DNA from 3 places in the Inquilinus sp. NPDC058860 genome. Region 1 is predicted to be linked to each of the others. Evidence: riboswitches for the same ligand, from Rfam matches in the RefSeq annotation. Region 1 holds a riboswitch; each other region holds the start of a gene.
What was found. A riboswitch is a leader RNA that binds a small molecule or an ion and turns the genes downstream of it on or off. The one in region 1 is predicted to bind cobalamin.
Positions count from the first base shown of each region.

Region 2: another riboswitch for cobalamin. It lies ahead of ACFW16_RS04085 (aromatic ring-hydroxylating dioxygenase subunit alpha); the one in region 1 lies ahead of ACFW16_RS13305 (GNAT family N-acetyltransferase).
Region 3: another riboswitch for cobalamin. It lies ahead of ACFW16_RS20735 (ABC transporter substrate-binding protein); the one in region 1 lies ahead of ACFW16_RS13305 (GNAT family N-acetyltransferase).

Region 1 is NZ_JBHYMS010000016.1:8,595-14,119, reverse strand. It holds gene ACFW16_RS13320 (thiamine phosphate synthase) at 1-467, shown strand, start outside; gene ACFW16_RS13315 (hypothetical protein) at 530-1,675, shown strand; gene dapF (diaminopimelate epimerase) at 1,751-2,599, opposite strand; cobalamin riboswitch at 2,694-2,905, shown strand; gene ACFW16_RS13305 (GNAT family N-acetyltransferase) at 2,999-3,586, shown strand; gene ffh (signal recognition particle protein) at 3,755-5,152, shown strand; gene ACFW16_RS13295 (VOC family protein) at 5,166-5,525, shown strand, end outside.
Region 2 is NZ_JBHYMS010000004.1:53,815-59,339, reverse strand. It holds gene ACFW16_RS04090 (2Fe-2S iron-sulfur cluster-binding protein) at 1-690, opposite strand, end outside; gene ACFW16_RS04085 (aromatic ring-hydroxylating dioxygenase subunit alpha) at 703-1,929, opposite strand; cobalamin riboswitch at 2,064-2,276, opposite strand; gene ACFW16_RS04080 (haloacid dehalogenase type II) at 2,455-3,177, shown strand; gene ACFW16_RS04075 (Lrp/AsnC family transcriptional regulator) at 3,205-3,699, shown strand; gene ACFW16_RS04070 (NAD-glutamate dehydrogenase) at 3,743-5,525, opposite strand, start outside.
Region 3 is NZ_JBHYMS010000031.1:7,372-12,896, forward strand. It holds gene rpsD (30S ribosomal protein S4) at 1-41, opposite strand, end outside; gene ACFW16_RS20725 (ABC transporter ATP-binding protein) at 185-949, opposite strand; gene ACFW16_RS20730 (FecCD family ABC transporter permease) at 946-1,980, opposite strand; gene ACFW16_RS20735 (ABC transporter substrate-binding protein) at 1,977-3,017, opposite strand; cobalamin riboswitch at 3,050-3,281, opposite strand; gene ACFW16_RS20740 (hypothetical protein) at 3,504-4,226, opposite strand; gene ACFW16_RS20745 (restriction endonuclease) at 4,305-5,243, opposite strand; gene ACFW16_RS20750 (hypothetical protein) at 5,251-5,525, opposite strand, start outside.

The sequences.
Region 1 (5,525 bases):
GCCGGCTGCGGGCCCTGGCCCGGCCGGTCGGAGCGGTCGTGACCGTCCATGCCGACCTCGACTCCGCTGCCGATGTCGACGGGCTGCACCTCGCCGCCGGCGGCGACCCGGAAGCGGCGCGCCGGCGGCTCGGGCCCGCAGCCCTGATCGGCGTGTCCTGCCATTCCGGGGACGAGGTCGACGCCGCCATCGCGGCCGGGGCCGACTACGTCACGCTCGGGCCGCTGGCGCCGACCGCGAGCAAGCCGGGCTACGAGCCGACCCTGTCCCTGGCCGAGGCCGGCGCGATCGCCCGCCGCCATCCCGGCCGGGTGATCGCCCTCGGCGGGCTCGAGCCCGATCTGCTGCCCGGCCTGATGGCTGCCGGCTTCGCCGGCGCCGCGGTGATGGGCGGGGTGATGCGGGCCGGCGATCCCACGGCCGCGATCCGCGCGCATCTCGCGGCGCTCGGCGCCGGCCAGGCCTGACCGCCTGTCGGGAGCGCCGCCCGCCATGCTATAGGTCGGGGCCGGATGAGAACCCCGCCTCCATGAAGCTGCGGCCGCTGCGCGTCCTGGAATTCGTCGTGATCACGGTCCCGGGGCTGATCGGGCTGGTCCTCGCCCTGCGCGCCGCCGGCCCGCTGGTCGAGCTCGTCCAGGCCGAGCTGGCCCGGATGCCGGAGGCGCAGGAGGTCGAGGCCACGCTGACCGCCTGGACCCGGGCCGGGACCTCGCCGGAGCAGATCGACGCCGAGCTCGCCAGGGCCTTCGCCGATGACGACATCGACGAGGCCGCGGTCTGGCTGAAGGTGGCCGAGATGACGGACACCCCGTTCAAGCCTGAATGGCGGGCGCGATACGAGGACGAGACCACCACGGCCAGCACCACGGCCCGGGCTGCGCGGCAGGCGGTCGCCGGCGCCGTGACCGGGGAGGGAAGCGGCCTTTCCGGCCTGGCCGGCGCCTTCGCCGCCGACATGACCTTCGTCGGCGACCTGCGCGACATCGGCCGCGAGCTCTGGCATTTCGGCAGCGGCGAGCCGGTGGACGAGCTGGCGCTGGGCCTGTCGGGCATCGGGCTGACCCTGACCGCGGCGACCTGGGGCTCCGGCGGGGCCGCGGCCCTGCCGCGCGGCGCGGTGTCGGTGTTCAAGATCGCCCGGCGGACGGGCAGGCTGTCAGCACGCTTCGCCGAACGCCTCGGCCGGATGGTCGCCGATGTGGTCGATTTCCCGGCCCTGCGCCGGCAGGTGCGGGAGGCCGGATGGCAGGACACGGTGATGCGGCCCGGCGCCGTCTTCGCCGCCGCGATCCGCCGCGACCGCCTGGACGGGCTGGACGAGGCCGTCGGCGCCGCCGGCCGGATCGCCGACCGGGTCGGCCCGGCGCAGTCGGTCGAGCTGCTGCGCTATGTCGACGACGTGCCGGAGTTGCGGCGCGTGGACGAGGTGTCGGCGGTGATGGGCGACCGCACCCTGGCCGTGTTCAAGGTGCTGAAGCGAGGCGCGCTGACCACGGTGAAGGCGACCATCCGCTGGTCGCGGCGGCTGGCCGACCTGACCGCCACCGTCCTGTTCGGTGCGATCGGCTTCGTCTTCGCCCTGGCGTACTGGCTGCGTCTGCTGCTGCTCGGCCTGATCTATGCCCTGTGGTGGGGGTGCCGGGCCTGCCTCGCCGCCCGTTCGCTGCCGTAGGTTGGGTTCGCCGGGGCGAACCCAACATCCCGCCGTTTGCTCGGTCCCTGTTGGGTTCGCGGTCGCGAACCCAACCTACGCGGCTTGCCCGTCCAGCAGGCCGCGCGACAGGATGCCGGCGAAGCTGGTCTCGGCCGGGCCGGTCATCAGCACATGGCCGTCGCTCTCGCGCCACTCGATCAGCAGCGTGCCGCCGTCCAGCTCGACCCAGGCGGTGCGCTCGGCCAGGCCGCGGCGCACGGCGGCCACGGCGGCGGCGCAGGCGCCGCTGCCGCAGGCCTGGGTGACGCCGACGCCGCGCTCCCACACCCGATAGCGCAGCCGGTCGCGGGCCAGCATCTGGACCACGCCGATATTGGCGCGCTCCGGGAACAGCGGGTCGTGCTCCAGCACCGGGCCGACGCCGTCGATCTGCACCTTCTCGGCATCCGGCACGAAGAACACGGCGTGCGGGTTGCCCATCGACACCCCGACCCCGTCCGACAGCGCGCCGGAGGACACCGGCAGATGCAGCGTGTCGGCCTCATGCACCAGCGGGATCTCCTGCCAGCCCAGCCGGGCCGGGCCCATGTCGACGGTGACGCCGCCCTGGGGGGCGCCGCGGCATTCCAGCAGGCCGCCGCGGGTCTCGATCACGGCCCTGTCGGCACCGGTGTCGGCCATCACGAGCGCGGCGACGCAGCGCGTGCCGTTGCCACAGGCGCCCGATTCGGTGCCGTCGGCATTGAGGATGCGCATGAACACGTCGGCGCCCGCGGTCTCGGTCGGCTCGATCACCAGCAGCTGGTCGAAGCCGACGCCGCGGTGCCGGTCGGCGATGCGCCGCGCTTGGTCAGGATGGATCGTGATCGGCCGCTCGCGCGCGTCCAGCACCACGAAGTCGTTGCCCAGCCCGTGCATCTTCCAGAACGGCAGCCCGTCCATCGCCCGCTCCCAAGGTCTCTCTTCTCATATGGCATCAACCGGCCCCTCGGTGCGAGGGCCGAGCCCTGCGTGATCGACAGGGCGAGGGCCGGCCGCTAGCATGGCGGCCGACGGTGCCCCGGGAGACCGGGGTGAAAAGGGAAGCCGGTGCGCCTTCGTTCAGCGAGTGAATGGCGGGCAAGGCCGGCGCTGCCCCCGCAACTGTAGGCGGCGAGCCCGCGCCCGAAGCCACCGGCTGATTCCGGGAAGGGGGCGTGCGGCGGCGACCCGCGAGCCAGGAGACCTGCCGTCGGATTTGTGCGTGTGACGGGGCGGGGTGTCCCCGGGCGGCGCGTCGGGCGGCAGCGAGTCCGGCCGGCTCCCTCCCGCGACCCCCTGCCGAAGGCGGGAGACGCTGTGGTGTCCGATCTGACCGTGCGGCCGATGGTGGCCGCGGATGTGCCGATGCTGCTCGACATGCTGCGCGAGCTGGCGGCGTTCACCGGCGACCCGGCGGCGATGACGGCGCAGCGCGCCGATCTCGACGAGGCGCTGGCCGAGGTGCCGCCGCGCTTCCGCGGCCTGATCGCCGAAGACGGCAGCGGCGTGGTCGGCTACGTCAGCTACATCATCGACTATTCGGTCTGGACCGGGGGCGACTTCATCCGGGTCGACGACGTCTATGTCCGCGAGCGGGCGCGCGGCCGCGGCATCGGCCGGCAGCTGATGCGGGCCCTGGCCGATATCGCCGTATCCCAGGCGATGCGGGTGCGGTGGGAGATGGCGTCCGACAATGCCGATGCCCACCGGCTGTATGCCGGCATCGGCGCGGCGCCGGAGAACAAGACGATCTGGCGCTGGCCGGTCGCCTCCATGGAGGCGTTCCTCGACCGCAGCGAGCCGCCGCCGTCGACCGCCGAGGGCGCCGTCCCCTCCGAGGCCGGCCGCGGCCTGCCGGGCGAGGACGGCTTCATCCTGGTGCTGCGCCGCGACGGCGGGGCGGGGTAGCCGTTCCGCCGCATTGACTCCGCGGCTCCATCCGCCTAGAAGACCGACCGTTGCGGGATCGGCCCGCAGCGAGACCCCATGGGGTGCCGCCAGTCCGCGAGTGTCGCGCACTGGCGCTTTTCTGTTTGGGGTCCCCGGTTTCGGGTTGGGCGAATTCGAAGGGCGATCATGTTCGAAGGTCTGAGCGGCCGTCTCGGCGACATCTTCGACCGGCTTCGCAAGCGCGGCGCGCTGACGGAGGCCGATGTCGGCGCCGCCCTGCGCGAGGTGCGCGTGGCGCTGCTCGAGGCCGATGTCGCCCTGCCGGTGGTCAAGGACTTCGTCGACAAGGCGCGCGAGCGCGCGGTCGGGGCGGAGGTGCTGCGCTCGGTCACCCCCGGCCAGCAGGTCATCAAGATCGTCCATGACTGCCTGATCGAGATGCTGGGCGGCACGCCCGGCGAGGCGCCGGACCTCAACGCCGCGACCCCGATCAACCTGATCGCCGTGCCGCCGGTGCCGGTGCTGATGGTCGGCCTGCAGGGTTCGGGCAAGACCACCACCACCGGCAAGCTCGCCCTGCGCCTGAAGGACCGCGACAACCGCAAGGTCCTGATGGCGTCGCTCGACACGCGGCGCCCGGCCGCGCAGGAGCAGCTGAAGATCCTGGGCGAGCAGATCGGCGTCACCACCCTGCCTATCGTCCCGGGGCAGGAGCCGCTGGCCATCGCCCGCCGCGCCATGGAGCGCGGCCGCCTCGAGGGCTTCGACGTCGTCCTGCTCGACACCGCCGGCCGCCTCGCCATCGACGAGGAGCTGATGGCCGAGGTGGTGGCGATCCGCGACGCCACGAAGCCGACCGAGACCCTGCTGGTGGCCGACGCCATGACCGGCCAGGACGCGGTCAACGTCGCCCGCACCTTCCACGAGCGGGTCGGCGTCACCGGCATCGTCCTGACCCGGGTCGACGGCGACAGCCGCGGCGGCGCCGCCCTGTCGATGCGCGCCGTCACCGGCCAGCCGATCAAGCTGATCGGCGTGGGCGAGAAGATGGACGCGCTGGAGCTGTTCCATCCCGACCGCATCGCCAACCGCATCCTCGGCATGGGCGACGTCGTCAGCCTGGTCGAGCGCGCGGCGCAGACGATCGAGAAGGCGGATGCCGAGAAGCTCGCGGCCAAGATCCAGAAGGGCGAGTTCGACCTCGAGGATCTGGCCTCGCAGCTGCGCCAGATGCGCAAGATGGGCGGCTTGCAGGGGCTGATGGGCATGCTGCCCGGCGTCGGCAAGATCAAGGACCAGATGAAGACCGCCGGCATGGACGACAAGATGATCAAGCGGCAGGAGGCGATCATCTCCTCGATGACGCCGATCGAGCGCCGGAACCCCAAGATCATCCACGCCAAGCGCAAGGTGCGGATCGCCGCCGGCTCCGGCACCTCGGTGCAGGACGTGAACAAGCTGCTGAAGCAGCACCAGCAGATGGCCGACATGATGAAGCGGATGAAGAAGCTGGGGAAGGCCGGGATGATGCGCGGCATGCCCAAGCTGCCGCCCGGCATGCTGCCGCCCGGCTTCAAGATGTGAGGAGGGGATCGTCATGACCATGATGTTCGATCACGTCTCCATCGGCGTCGCCGACCTGGCGCGCAGCCGCGCCTTCTACGACGCTGCTCTGGCGCCGCTCGGCTACGGACGCATCCGGGATTTCGACGACGCCGTGGGCTACGGCGAGCCGTTGCCGGCCCGGAACGGGCATTTCTGGATCGCCAAGCCGGGGGAGGACCGCCCCACCCCGATGCCTGGCCTGCACCTGGCTTTCCGGGCCTCGGACCGCGCGGCGGTCGATGCCGTCCACGCGGCGGCGCTGGCCGCCGGCGGCCGCGACAACGGTGCGCCGGGCCTGCGGCCGCATTACCACCCGAACTACTACGGCGCCTATGTGATCGACCCCGACGGC
Region 2 (5,525 bases), on a different contig from region 1:
CCGCGCCGCGTCCATGAACCGGTCCGGGCCGCAGCAGAACACCGTCCGCCCAGCCGCGTCCGGGCACAGCGCGGACAGCAGCGCCCGATCCAGCCGGCCGCTGGCCCAGCCCTCACCCGCCGGCGCGCCGGTGACGACGAAGCGCAGCCGCAGGCCGGACGCCGCCTCGGCCATGTAGCCCAGCTCCGACCGGAACAGCAGGTCCTGCGGCCGCCGGGCGAAATGGACGTAGACCACATCGGTCTGCGGCGCGGTGTCGAACAGCCAGCGCGCCATCGACATCATCGGCGTGGCGCCGCTGCCGGCCGACAGGAACAGGTAGCGCTCGGCCGGGTGGTCGAGCAGCGAGAAGCGGCCGGTAGGCCCGTGCGCCGTCAGCGCGTCGCCGACCTTGAGCCTGTCGAACAGCCAGCGGGTGGCGACGCTGCCTTCCTGCACCTTGGCGGTGATCTTGGCGTGGTGCGGCCGCGACGGGGTGGAGGCCAGGGTGTAGGTGCGCAGCACCGGCTCCGGCCCTGCCGGCAGCTCCAGCGTCACGAACTGGCCGGGGCGGTAGGAGAACCAGCTGCCGTCCTCCGCCTCGAAGCGGAAGGTGCGGACGTCCGGCGCCTCCTCGCGGATGCCGATGCAGCGCAGCCGGGCCGTCTTCGCGTTCCACAGCTTCGGCGTCGCGGTCAGGGGGCCGGGCATGTTCCGCCGGCCCTACGCCACGTCGCGGATCGAGGTGGCGCCGGTGCCGCCGCCGAGCCGGTGGGTGAGGGTGTCGGCGTACCAGTCGACGAACTGGATCACCGCGCCCTCATGCATCCGCGAATAGGGCCCGGGCTCATAGGCCGGGGACAGGATGCCGCGCTGGTTCTCCTCGACGATGCGGCGGTCCTCGTCATTGGTCGCGGTCCACACCTCGGTCAGCGCCTGCAGGTCGTAGTCCACCCCCTCGACCGCATCCTTGTGCACCAGCCATTTGGTGGTGACCTCGGTCTCGGTCGGGCTGATCGGCAGGATGCGGAAGCTCAGCGCGTGGTCGGCCAGCAGGTGGTTCCAGCTGTTCGGATAGTGGTACAGCAGCATCGAGCCGAGCTTGGTGGTCGGGAACTCGGCCAGCAGGCGGCTCACCGCGGGCTGGCCGCTCATGGTCATCGAATGGGCGTCGTTGATGAACGGCACCCGCATCACCCGGTACTGCATGTCGTCCGAGATCTGGTAGCGGCTGGGCAGGCCGATCGCCTCGCAGCTCTGCCAGTGCGCGAGGATCTCCGGAGCCTCCTCCATCCCCTTCTGGCCGCTGGTCAGGGTCGGCTGGTCGGAGAAGACGCGGCACAGCTCCGGATGGTTGCCGGAGCAGTGGTAGCATTCGCGGTTGTTCTCCATCACCAGCTTCCAGTTGCCGCGCTCGATGATGGTCGAGCTGTGGGCGACCTTGGCCTCGGACAGGAGGTGGGGCGCCATATAGGGCTCGATCATGCGGCGCAGCGGCTCGAAGTCGCGCGGCTCCTCCGCCAGCGAGATGAAGATCCAGCCGGCGACCTCGTGGCAGGCCATCGGCTTCAGCCCGAACTGGGCCGGGTCGATCGCGTCCATCATGTCGCGGGCGAAGATCAGCTTGCCTTCGAGGTCGTAGGTCCACTGGTGGTAGGGGCAGACCAGGCGCGGGCGCGAGCCGCGCTCGTCGGTGCACAGGCGCGAGCCGCGGTGGCGGCAGACGTTGTGGAAGGCGCGGATGGCGCGGTCGCGGCCGCGCACCACGATCACCGGATACTCGCCGATCTGCACGGTCAGGAAATCGCCCGGCCGCGTCACCTCGCAGGCATGGCCGATGAACAGCCACTCCTTATAGAAGATGTGCTCCAGGTCCAGCGCGTGATAGGCGGGGCTGGTGTAGAAATCCCGCTTCAGGCTGAAGCCCGGCGCGCGGGAGAGCAGATCCATCAACATGGCCGAACGCGCTTCCATACCCGATCCTCTCCTCTGGGCACGGTCGCAGATGTGGCATCCGGGTACGCGCGCTCGGCGACCGGACCGGCCCCTCGCGAACATGCCCGCCGACCGCCCACCGCGATCACCGAACAAAACTCCGTCGAGGCTGGTTTCCGGACTCCGGCGGGCTTCCTGGCCCGGTGCGGCGCCTTCCCGGATCGCTCCAGTGGCCCCTGCCGCACCTTCACCGCCGTCACCGTTGCGGGGGCAGCGCCGGAGTCTCACCGGCTTCCCAATTCTCCGGCCTGCCGCTTCTTGGATCGGCGGCATCGGCCGGCACCTCTTGGCAGGGATCATGGCGCGACTCCGCGGCCCCGCACGCTCCAGAGCCGACACGCCATGACGCGGCTGCGACACGGCATTTTCTGCTGCGGGACGGCCGCGCTGCGCCAGCGCCTGCCGCCGCCGGGCACGAATGCGCAGCCCCTGCCGGCACCGCCGGCGGACAATCGGAAAACCGGAACCGGAGGACGCACCATGACGCTGACCGACTTCAAGATCCTGACCTTCGACTGCTACGGCACGCTGATCGACTGGGAGACCGGCATAGTCAACGCGCTGGCGCCGCTGACCGCCCGCGTGAAGGCGCCGCTGAGCCGCGACCGGATCCTGGAGGCCCATGCCCGCCATGAATCGGCGCAGCAGCGCTGGACCCCGGCGCGGCGCTACAGCGAGCTGCTGGCGATCGTCTACAAGCGCCTGGCCGAAGAATGGGGCGTGGCGGCGAGCTGGGAGGAGGCACTGGCCTATGGCCGGTCGATCAAGGACTGGCCGGCCTTCGCCGACACCGCCGGCGCGCTGCAGTACCTGAAGAAGTACTACAAGCTGGCCATCCTCTCGAATGTCGACAATGCCAGCTTCGCCCTCAGCAACGTCCGGCTGCAGGTCGAGTTCGACGCCGTCTTCACCGCCGAGGACATCGGCAGCTACAAGCCGGCGTCGCGCAACTTCGACTACATGCTGGAGAAGCTGGCCGGCATGGGCATCGCCCCGGGCGAGGTGCTGCACACGGCGGAAAGCCTGTTCCACGACCACGAGCCGGCGACGGCGGCGGGTCTGGCCACCTGCTGGATCCACCGCCGCCACGCCGAGGGCGGCTTCGGCGCCACCATGAAGCCGGCGACCGAGCCCAAGGTCGATTTCCGCTTCACCAGCATGGCGGAACTGGCAAAAGCTCACCAGAAAGCACTGCGCGGGTAATCCCGCGGTAGACAGGACGAGGAAGGGATGGCGGGCGCGCCGAAGCTGGACCGGATCGACATCGCCATCCTGGCCCGGCTGCAGGCCGACGGGCGGATCACCAACGCCGCTTTGGCGGAGGCGGTCGGCCTGTCGCCCAGCCCCTGCCTGCAGCGGGTGAAACGGCTGGAGGCGGCCGGCTACATCACCGGCTACGGCGCCCGCATCGCCCTGTCGAAGCTGACCGAGAGCGTGACGGTGTTCACCGAGGTGACGCTGAGCGACCACCGGCGCGAGGACTTCATCCGCTTCGAGGCCGGCCTCGCCACGGTGGAGGAGCTGCTGGAGTGCCACATGGTCAGCGGCGGCTACGACTACCTGCTGCGTTTCCTGGCCCGCAGCATCGCCCATTACCAGCAGGTGATGGAGGCGCTGCTGGACCGCCGCCTCGGCATCGAGAAGTACTTCAGCTACATCGTCATCAAGTCGCCGATCCTGCGCCAGGCCGCCCCGCTGCAGAAGCTGCTGCGGGAAACCGAGTAGGTTGGGTTCGCGTTGGCGAACCCAACCTACCTCCGACCGTCCCTCACCCCGTCGCCAAACCGCGCAAATTGCGGTTGGCGACAGCCAGCATCGACAGGTCGACCTGGTCCAGCGCCTTCAGCTCCGACACCAGCTGATCGATCCGGTCCACCGGGGCGCGGCGGTGGCCGACCCAGGCCTCCACCACATCGGCCCCGGCCGCGCCCGCCGGCGCGTCCTGCAGGGCACGGACCGCCAGGTCGGCCTGCAGCGTGTACAGGTCGTCGACGATCGCCCCCACCGCCTGCTTCTGCCAGTGGTTGCTGGCCGGCATCCGGCTGGCGCCGTCGCGCAGCCAGGCCAGGCCCAGCCGGCGGCCGGCCTCGAAATAGACCGACGCCACCTCGCTGACGCCGCGCCCGGCCTGGTCGGCGATGCGGATGATGTCCAGCCCCGCCGCCCACAGGTTCAGCCGGGCGACGCGGCGGGCCAGATCCTCCGGGAAGCCCGCCTCGACGAAGCCCCGGGCGCGGGTGTCGATCACGGTGCGGGCGTCGTCGAAGATCGCGGCGTCCAGCTGGCTCTCCAGCTCGGCCAGGCCGGGCTTGAGATGCGCCACGTCCTGGCTGATGTCCAGGCCGCGGCCCTGCTGGCGCAGGATCCAGGCGACGCTGCGCTCGATCAGCCGCCGCGTCGCCAGCATGGCGCGGATCTGCGCCTGGGCCTGGGCCTTGTTGTCCAGCGCCTCGACCGCCGCCCAGATGTCGCGCAGGCTGAAGCCGTCGCGGACGATCAGATAGGCGCGGGCGATGTCGGCCACGCCCATGCCGGTCTTGTCCGCCAGCTCGGAGACGAAGGTGGCGCCGACCCGGTTCACCATGCTGTTGGTGACGTGGGTGGCCACGATCTCGCGCCGCAGCCGGTGCTGCGCGATGGCGTCCCTGAAGCGCTCGCGCAGCGCCGTCGGGAAGTACAGCGCCAAGTCGTCGACCAGGGCCGGGTCGTCCGGCAGGTCGCTGGCCAGGAGGGCGTCGTAGATGTTGATCTTGGCATAGGCCAGGATCACCGCCTGTTCCGGCCGGGTCAGCCCTTCGCGGTTGCCGGAGCGCTGGGTCAGCTCCTCGTCGGTCGGCAGCATCTCGATCACGCGGTCGAGCCTGCCGGCCTTCTCCAGCCCGCGCATGAAGCGGGCCTGCTGGTCCAGCACCTCGAAGCCCTCGCCGACCGCGAGCGACAGCGCCTGGCTCTGCAGGTAGTTGTCGCGCAGGACCAGCTGGCCGACCTCCTCGGTCATGCTCTCCAGCACCGTGTTGCGCTGCTTCAGCGTCAGGTCGCCGGCCTGGACCACGGCGCCCAGCAGGATCTTGATGTTGACCTCGTGGTCCGAGGTGTCGACGCCGGCCGAGTTGTCGATGAAGTCGGTGTTCAGCTTGCCGCCCGAACCGCCGGCGCCGATGCGGGCATATTCGATGCGGCCGAACTGGGTGACACCGAGATTGGCGCCCTCGCCGATCACCCGGGCTCGGACGTCGCGCCCGTTGATGCGCAGCGCGTCGTTCGCCTTGTCGCCGACATCGGCGTGGCTCTCGCGGCTGCTCTTCACATAGGTGCCGATGCCGCCGAACCACAGCAGGTCGACCTGGGCCTTCAGCATCGCCTGGATCAGCTCGTTCGGCGTCACCGTCTCGCGCTCGATGCCGAAGCGGGCCCGGACCTCCGGCGACAGCTTCACCGACTTGGCGCGGCGCTCGTAGACCGCGCCGCCGGGCGACAGCTTCGCCTGGTCGTACTGGTCCCAGGAGCCGCGGGCGAGGTCGAACAGCCGCTTGCGCTCGGCGAAGCTGCCG
Region 3 (5,525 bases), on a different contig from region 1:
CGGCGGTCGATCTTGTGCTTCGAATTCAGGCGCTTGCTCACGCGCTCGATCCTCTCTCATGTTGTCCCGGTAGGCCCCGCCAAAGGCAGGGCGGGGCGCCGGCTCATGCGCCGGACCCGCGTTCCCAGGAATGGAAGCGGTGAAGAACGCCATTCTGGGCCGGATGTCAAGCCTGAAGCCGGTTTCAGCCCGGCAGGTAATGGATATGCGGCCGGCCGTGATGCGGCGACCGTTCGACATGGGCCCGCACCCCGAACACCTCGCGGATCCGCGCCTCGGTCAGGATCTCCTCCGGCGCGCCGGCGCAGACCACCCGTCCCTCCCGCAGCAGCGCCACGGCGTCGCAGAACATGGCGGCCAGGTTGAGGTCGTGCAACGCGACGATGCTGGTCGCCGGCAGCCGCCCGACCAGCGCCAGGATCTCGAGCTGGTGCTGCACGTCGAGATGGTTGGTCGGCTCGTCCAGCAAGAGCTCGGTCGGCGTCTGGGCCAGGGCGCGGGCGATCTGCACCCGCTGCCGCTCCCCGCCCGACAAGGTGTGCCAGGGCTGGCCGCGCTTGTCCGCGAGCCCGACCCGGCGCAGCGCCTCCTCCACCGCCGCGTCGTCCTGCCCGGTCCAGGCCGAAAGGGGGCCGCGATGCGGCGTGCGGCCGAGCCGGACGATGTCGAGCACCGTCACCTGGGCCTCGGTCGCCGCCTGCTGCTCGACCAGGGCGACGCGGCGGGCGATGGCCGCGCGCGGCAGGCCGGCGATATCGGCGCCGCCCAAGGTGATCACGCCGCTCTCCACACGCCGCAGGCGGCAGATCAGGCGCAGCAGGGTCGACTTGCCGGCGCCGTTCGGACCCAGCAGGCCCAGCATCCGGCCGGGCGCCGCCTCCAGCGTGACGCCGTCGACGATCATCCGGCCGCCGGCGGCCCAGCGCACGTCCTGCGTCGCGATGGTCATGCCGCCCGCCTCGCCCGATAGAGCAGCAGCGCGAAAGCCGGCGCGCCGAACAGGGCGGTGACCACGCCGATCGGCAGGACCTGCTGCGGGATGATGATGCGCGAGACGATGTCGGCCAGCACCATGAAGACGGCGCCGATCATCGCCGAGGCGGGCAGCAGCCGGGCATGGCCGGGCCCGACCAGGAAGCGCGCCGCGTGGGGGATGACGAGGCCGACGAAGCCGACTGACCCGACGATGCTGACCATGGTCGCCGTCATCGCCGCGGTGGCCGCGAACAGCACCACCCGCACCCGGGTCACGGCGATGCCGAGCGAGGCGGCGGCGTCCGCCCCGAAGGTGAAGGCGTCGAGCGCGCGGGCGTGCAGGAGGCACAGGACGAAGCCGAGCGCGGCGACCGGGACCGCGACCTGGACGTCCGGCCAGCGCACGCCGCCCAGGCTGCCGAGCAGCCAGAACATCACGCCGCGCGCCTGCTCGGCATTGGCCGAGGTGGTGACGATGGTCGAGGTCACGGCGTTGAACAGCTGCGACCCGGCGACGCCCGCCAGGATGACGCGGTCGGTGCCGCCCCCGGTCCCGGCCGCCAGCAGCGACACCAGGACGAAGGCCAGGACGGCGCCGATGAAGGCGCCGCCGGACAGCGAGAGGGCGCCGCCGCCCACCCCCGCGATCATCACCGCGACGGCGCCGGTCGACGCCCCGGCGGAGATGCCGAGGACATAGGGCTCGGCCAGCGGGTTGCGCAGCAGCGCCTGCAGGATCGCGCCGGACAGGGCCAGCGCGGCGCCGCAGCAGGCCGCCACCAGGGCGCGGCTGAGCCGGTAGTCCCAGACCACGCCTTCCTGGATCGGGCTGACCGCGAAGCCGGCGCCGAGCAGCCCGTTGGCCAGCACCCGGACCGTGGTGGCCAGGGGGATCCGCATCTCGCCGATCGACACGGCGAGCGCGATGGCCGCGACCAGCGCCGCCAGGGACAGCGCGGCCAGCAGGGCGCGGACGCCCCAGCCGCCATCGAGGAGCGGCCTCATCCCCCGAGCCCGAAGCTCTTGATGCCGCGGGCCAGCGCCTCGATGCCGTCGACGGCGCGGATCGAGGGCTGCATCGCCTGCACGTCCATCACCACGAAATGCTTGTCCCTGACCGCCTGCAGCCGGCTGGCCACGGGATCGCCGGCGAGGAAGCCGAGCTTCGCCGCGATGTCGTCGGCCGGGTAGCGGCGGCGGCTCATCTGCCCCAGCACGATGATCGCGGGGTCGGCGGCGGCGATGCGCTCCCAGCTCACCAGCGGCCACTCCTCCTCCGTGGTGATGACGTTGCGGGCGCCGAGCTGCCGCAGGATCCAGGCCGGCACGCCGTTCCTGCCGGCGACGAACGCCTCGCCCGCGACCTCCTTGCTGGAGAACCAGAACACCACCGGCACGCCGCCCGCCTGCCGGCCGGCCACCGAGGCGATGGCCGCGGCCTCACGCTGCCGCAGCTCGGCGACCAGCGCCTCGCCCCGGTCGGACATGTCGAAGATCCGGGCCAGGTCGCGGATCTCCCGATAGACGAGGTCCATGGTGAAGAGCTGCCTGCGCACGCCGTCGCCGCCGCCGGAATTGTCCTTCGCGACGCAATCGGCCGGCGAGATGTAGGTCGGGATGCCGAGGCCGGCGAACTGCTCGCGCGTGCCGACCGAGCCCTTCGGCCCGACATGCCATTCGAACTGGGCCGTCACCAGCTCCGGCTCGGTCCCGACCACGGATTCGAAGCTGGGGTCGTTGTCGGCCAGGCGCGGGATCTTCGCGTTCGCCGCCTCATAGGCCGGCAGCACCGGGCCGAACCAGACGGCGGTGCCGACGATGCGGTCGGCCAGGCCGAGCGACAGCAGGATCTCGGTGCTGCTCTGCCCGATCGACACGGCGCGCCTCGGGGCGTGGTCGAAGGTGACGTCGACGCCGCAGTTGCGGATGGTCAGCGGATACTGCGTCGGGTCGGCCCAGGCCGCCGGCGACAGGACCAGAAGCCCGGCCAGGGCCAGGGCACGCGCCAGAACGCACGAAGAAAAGGACCGGAATGCCGCCATGATGCCTCCTGCCCGGGCCACCCCGCCCGGGAAACGGATTGCGCTGCGACGGCAGGTCTCCTGGCTCGCGGATCATGGCTTCGCATCGGCCTTCCCACCCGCGCCGCGGGCAGTGGCATGGCCCTCGAGGGACCACGAGGACGCTCGGCGATCCGCTGACAGTTGCGGGGGCAGCCACGGATTCCGCCCACCCATGCACTTGATGGGGGGCGCCACCGTGTTCCCTTTTGATCCCGGATGGGAACCGTCGCCGCGATGTGTATCAGCACGGCCGAGAGCCGGTCAATCGAGGGGAATCGGACATCCCTTTCTGTCATGCCCGGGCTTGACCTGGGCATCCAGAAATGTCGAGGCCGCTCCGGGTGGCCCCTGGATCCTCGGGTCAAGCCCGAGGATGACAATAGAAATTGAAACCCTCTCCTCTCCTACGCCCGAAAGTCCTCGACCAGACACCCGTAAGCTCGACATGGCACCCGGCGACGGCGCTCAGCTGCTGTCCGGCTTCGGGAGCCCAGGCGGCGGGCGGCCGTCTTCGAGCGTGTCCGGCCGTTCAGGCCAGCCGTCTCCGGCCTCAGTCACGGCAATGCATTCCGGTTCCGCACCGGGCGGACTGCCGGAGGCATCGTCATCGGCCTCAAGGACGTCGTCCCAGCCCTGCGGCAGCCGGCTCGGGTCCAGCCGGCGGCCGAGCCAGCGGCAGACCTCCCGCACGAATTCGTCGGGCGGCAGCGTGTCGATGCGGACGTCCAGGACCTCGTCCTCGGTCAGCCTCTCCCACACGTCGGCCCGCAGGCGTTCGGTCGCCTCGGGATCGACGGTCCCGCCGACCCCGGCGAGGTCCGCCGCCTCGGCGGCCGTGACCGCCTCGACCACCGCCTGCACCGCCTGCTCCCGCCGCCGGCGGCGGCGCTCCAGCGCCCCCGACTCCTTGGCCGCGGCCCGGCGGTGCAGGTGTTTGCCGCGGACCCGCTCGGCCATGGCGATCGACAGGCGTATCGAGCGGGACAGGCGCGACTGCATCAGCGCGAAATCCGGCGCCGCCTCCCGCCCCGCCGGCGTCACCGACTGCTGCTGCAGCGTCATCCGCTTGGACCGGATGTCGATGTCGACCACATCGCGCAGCTTCTCCAGCGCCCATCCCGTCCAGTTCAGGTCGGGATCGGCCGGCCGGGCCTCGGTCGCGTCGCGATCGGTCTGCGCCATGCTCATGGAACGTATCATGAACATGATCGCGAGCTAAGGCAATAGGACGTTGCGCAAACTCATCTCGCCCGTCGGGCGGCGGAATCACTCGTCCTCGGTGAAGAAGTCCTCGTCCAGCCGCTTGAACTCGATCGCCCGGCTGACGCGGACGCCGACATCGTGCTCGATCATCAGGTCTGCGAGGCGCTGGCCGTCGATCAGGATCACCCTCTGCGAGAGGTGCTGGACGAAGTCTTTCGCCTGCTGGCTGAAGCCGGAGGTGGTGACGAAGACGCCCTTGGTCGCGCCGCGCCCGACGAGGCTGCCGACGAAGGCCTGGACGTCGGGCCGGCCGACGGTGATGCCCTCGGCATAGCGCTTGGCCTGGACGTAGATGCGGTCCAGCCCCAGCCGGTCCTCGTTGATCTCACCGTCGATGCCACCGTCGCCGCTGCGGCCCAGCCGGGTGGCGGCGTTGCGATGCGAGCCGCCATAGCCCATCGCGACCAGGAGATCGACGATCACCTGCTCGAAGAAACTACGGCTGTTCTGCAGGATGCGCTGCAGCAACTCGTCGCGCAGCGCCGCCTGCAGGGCGAGATGGGCGGCCTCGATCTGCTCTTCCGGCGTGGTCGTGGCCGTCGGCTCGGAGACCGCCAAAGAGGCTTCGGGGGTCAAGCCAGCTTCAGCGCCCGCCTCTGCACCGCCGCGATAGAAGTCCCGGAAGCTCGGGTACTGCTGCAGGAGCTCTACATCGATCCGCTCCGGATTGCGCGCGAGCAGGGCGCGCCCGGCCTCGCTGGCGACGAAGCGGCCGCGGCGGGGCGAATCGATCAGCCCGGCCTTGCCCATGTAGAACTTCGCCCAGTGGATCCGGTTGCTCAGGATCTTCTGCCGGCCGCTGGGCAAAAGCTGGTCCCGCTCCTCCGCGGCCAAGCCGAATTCGTCGGCGATCCGATCCTCGAGATCGGGCACGCGGGTCTCGCCCAGCGCGGCGTGCCGCAGGACCGGCAGCATCAGGGTCTGGTAGTCGGGGATCGCCATCGTCGCCTCACGCCATTGCCTTGCGCGGCCGGCCGCGCCGCCCCTTGGTCACGGCGCCCTTCGCCGCCCGCTCGGCGCGGATGCGGTCAAGCAGGACCAAGGCCGGCTCATCCGCCGAGTCCTGCGGCACCAGCTCTCCCCGGAACGCCTTGGCCAGCACCGCCTGGTCCAGCCGATCGAGCAGCTTGCGGGCGCCCTCCGCCTCCGCGGCCAGGCGGTCGATCCGGACGAAGGCAGCCTCGATGTGGCGGACGATTTCCGCTCGCTTCTCAGGGCTTGGCA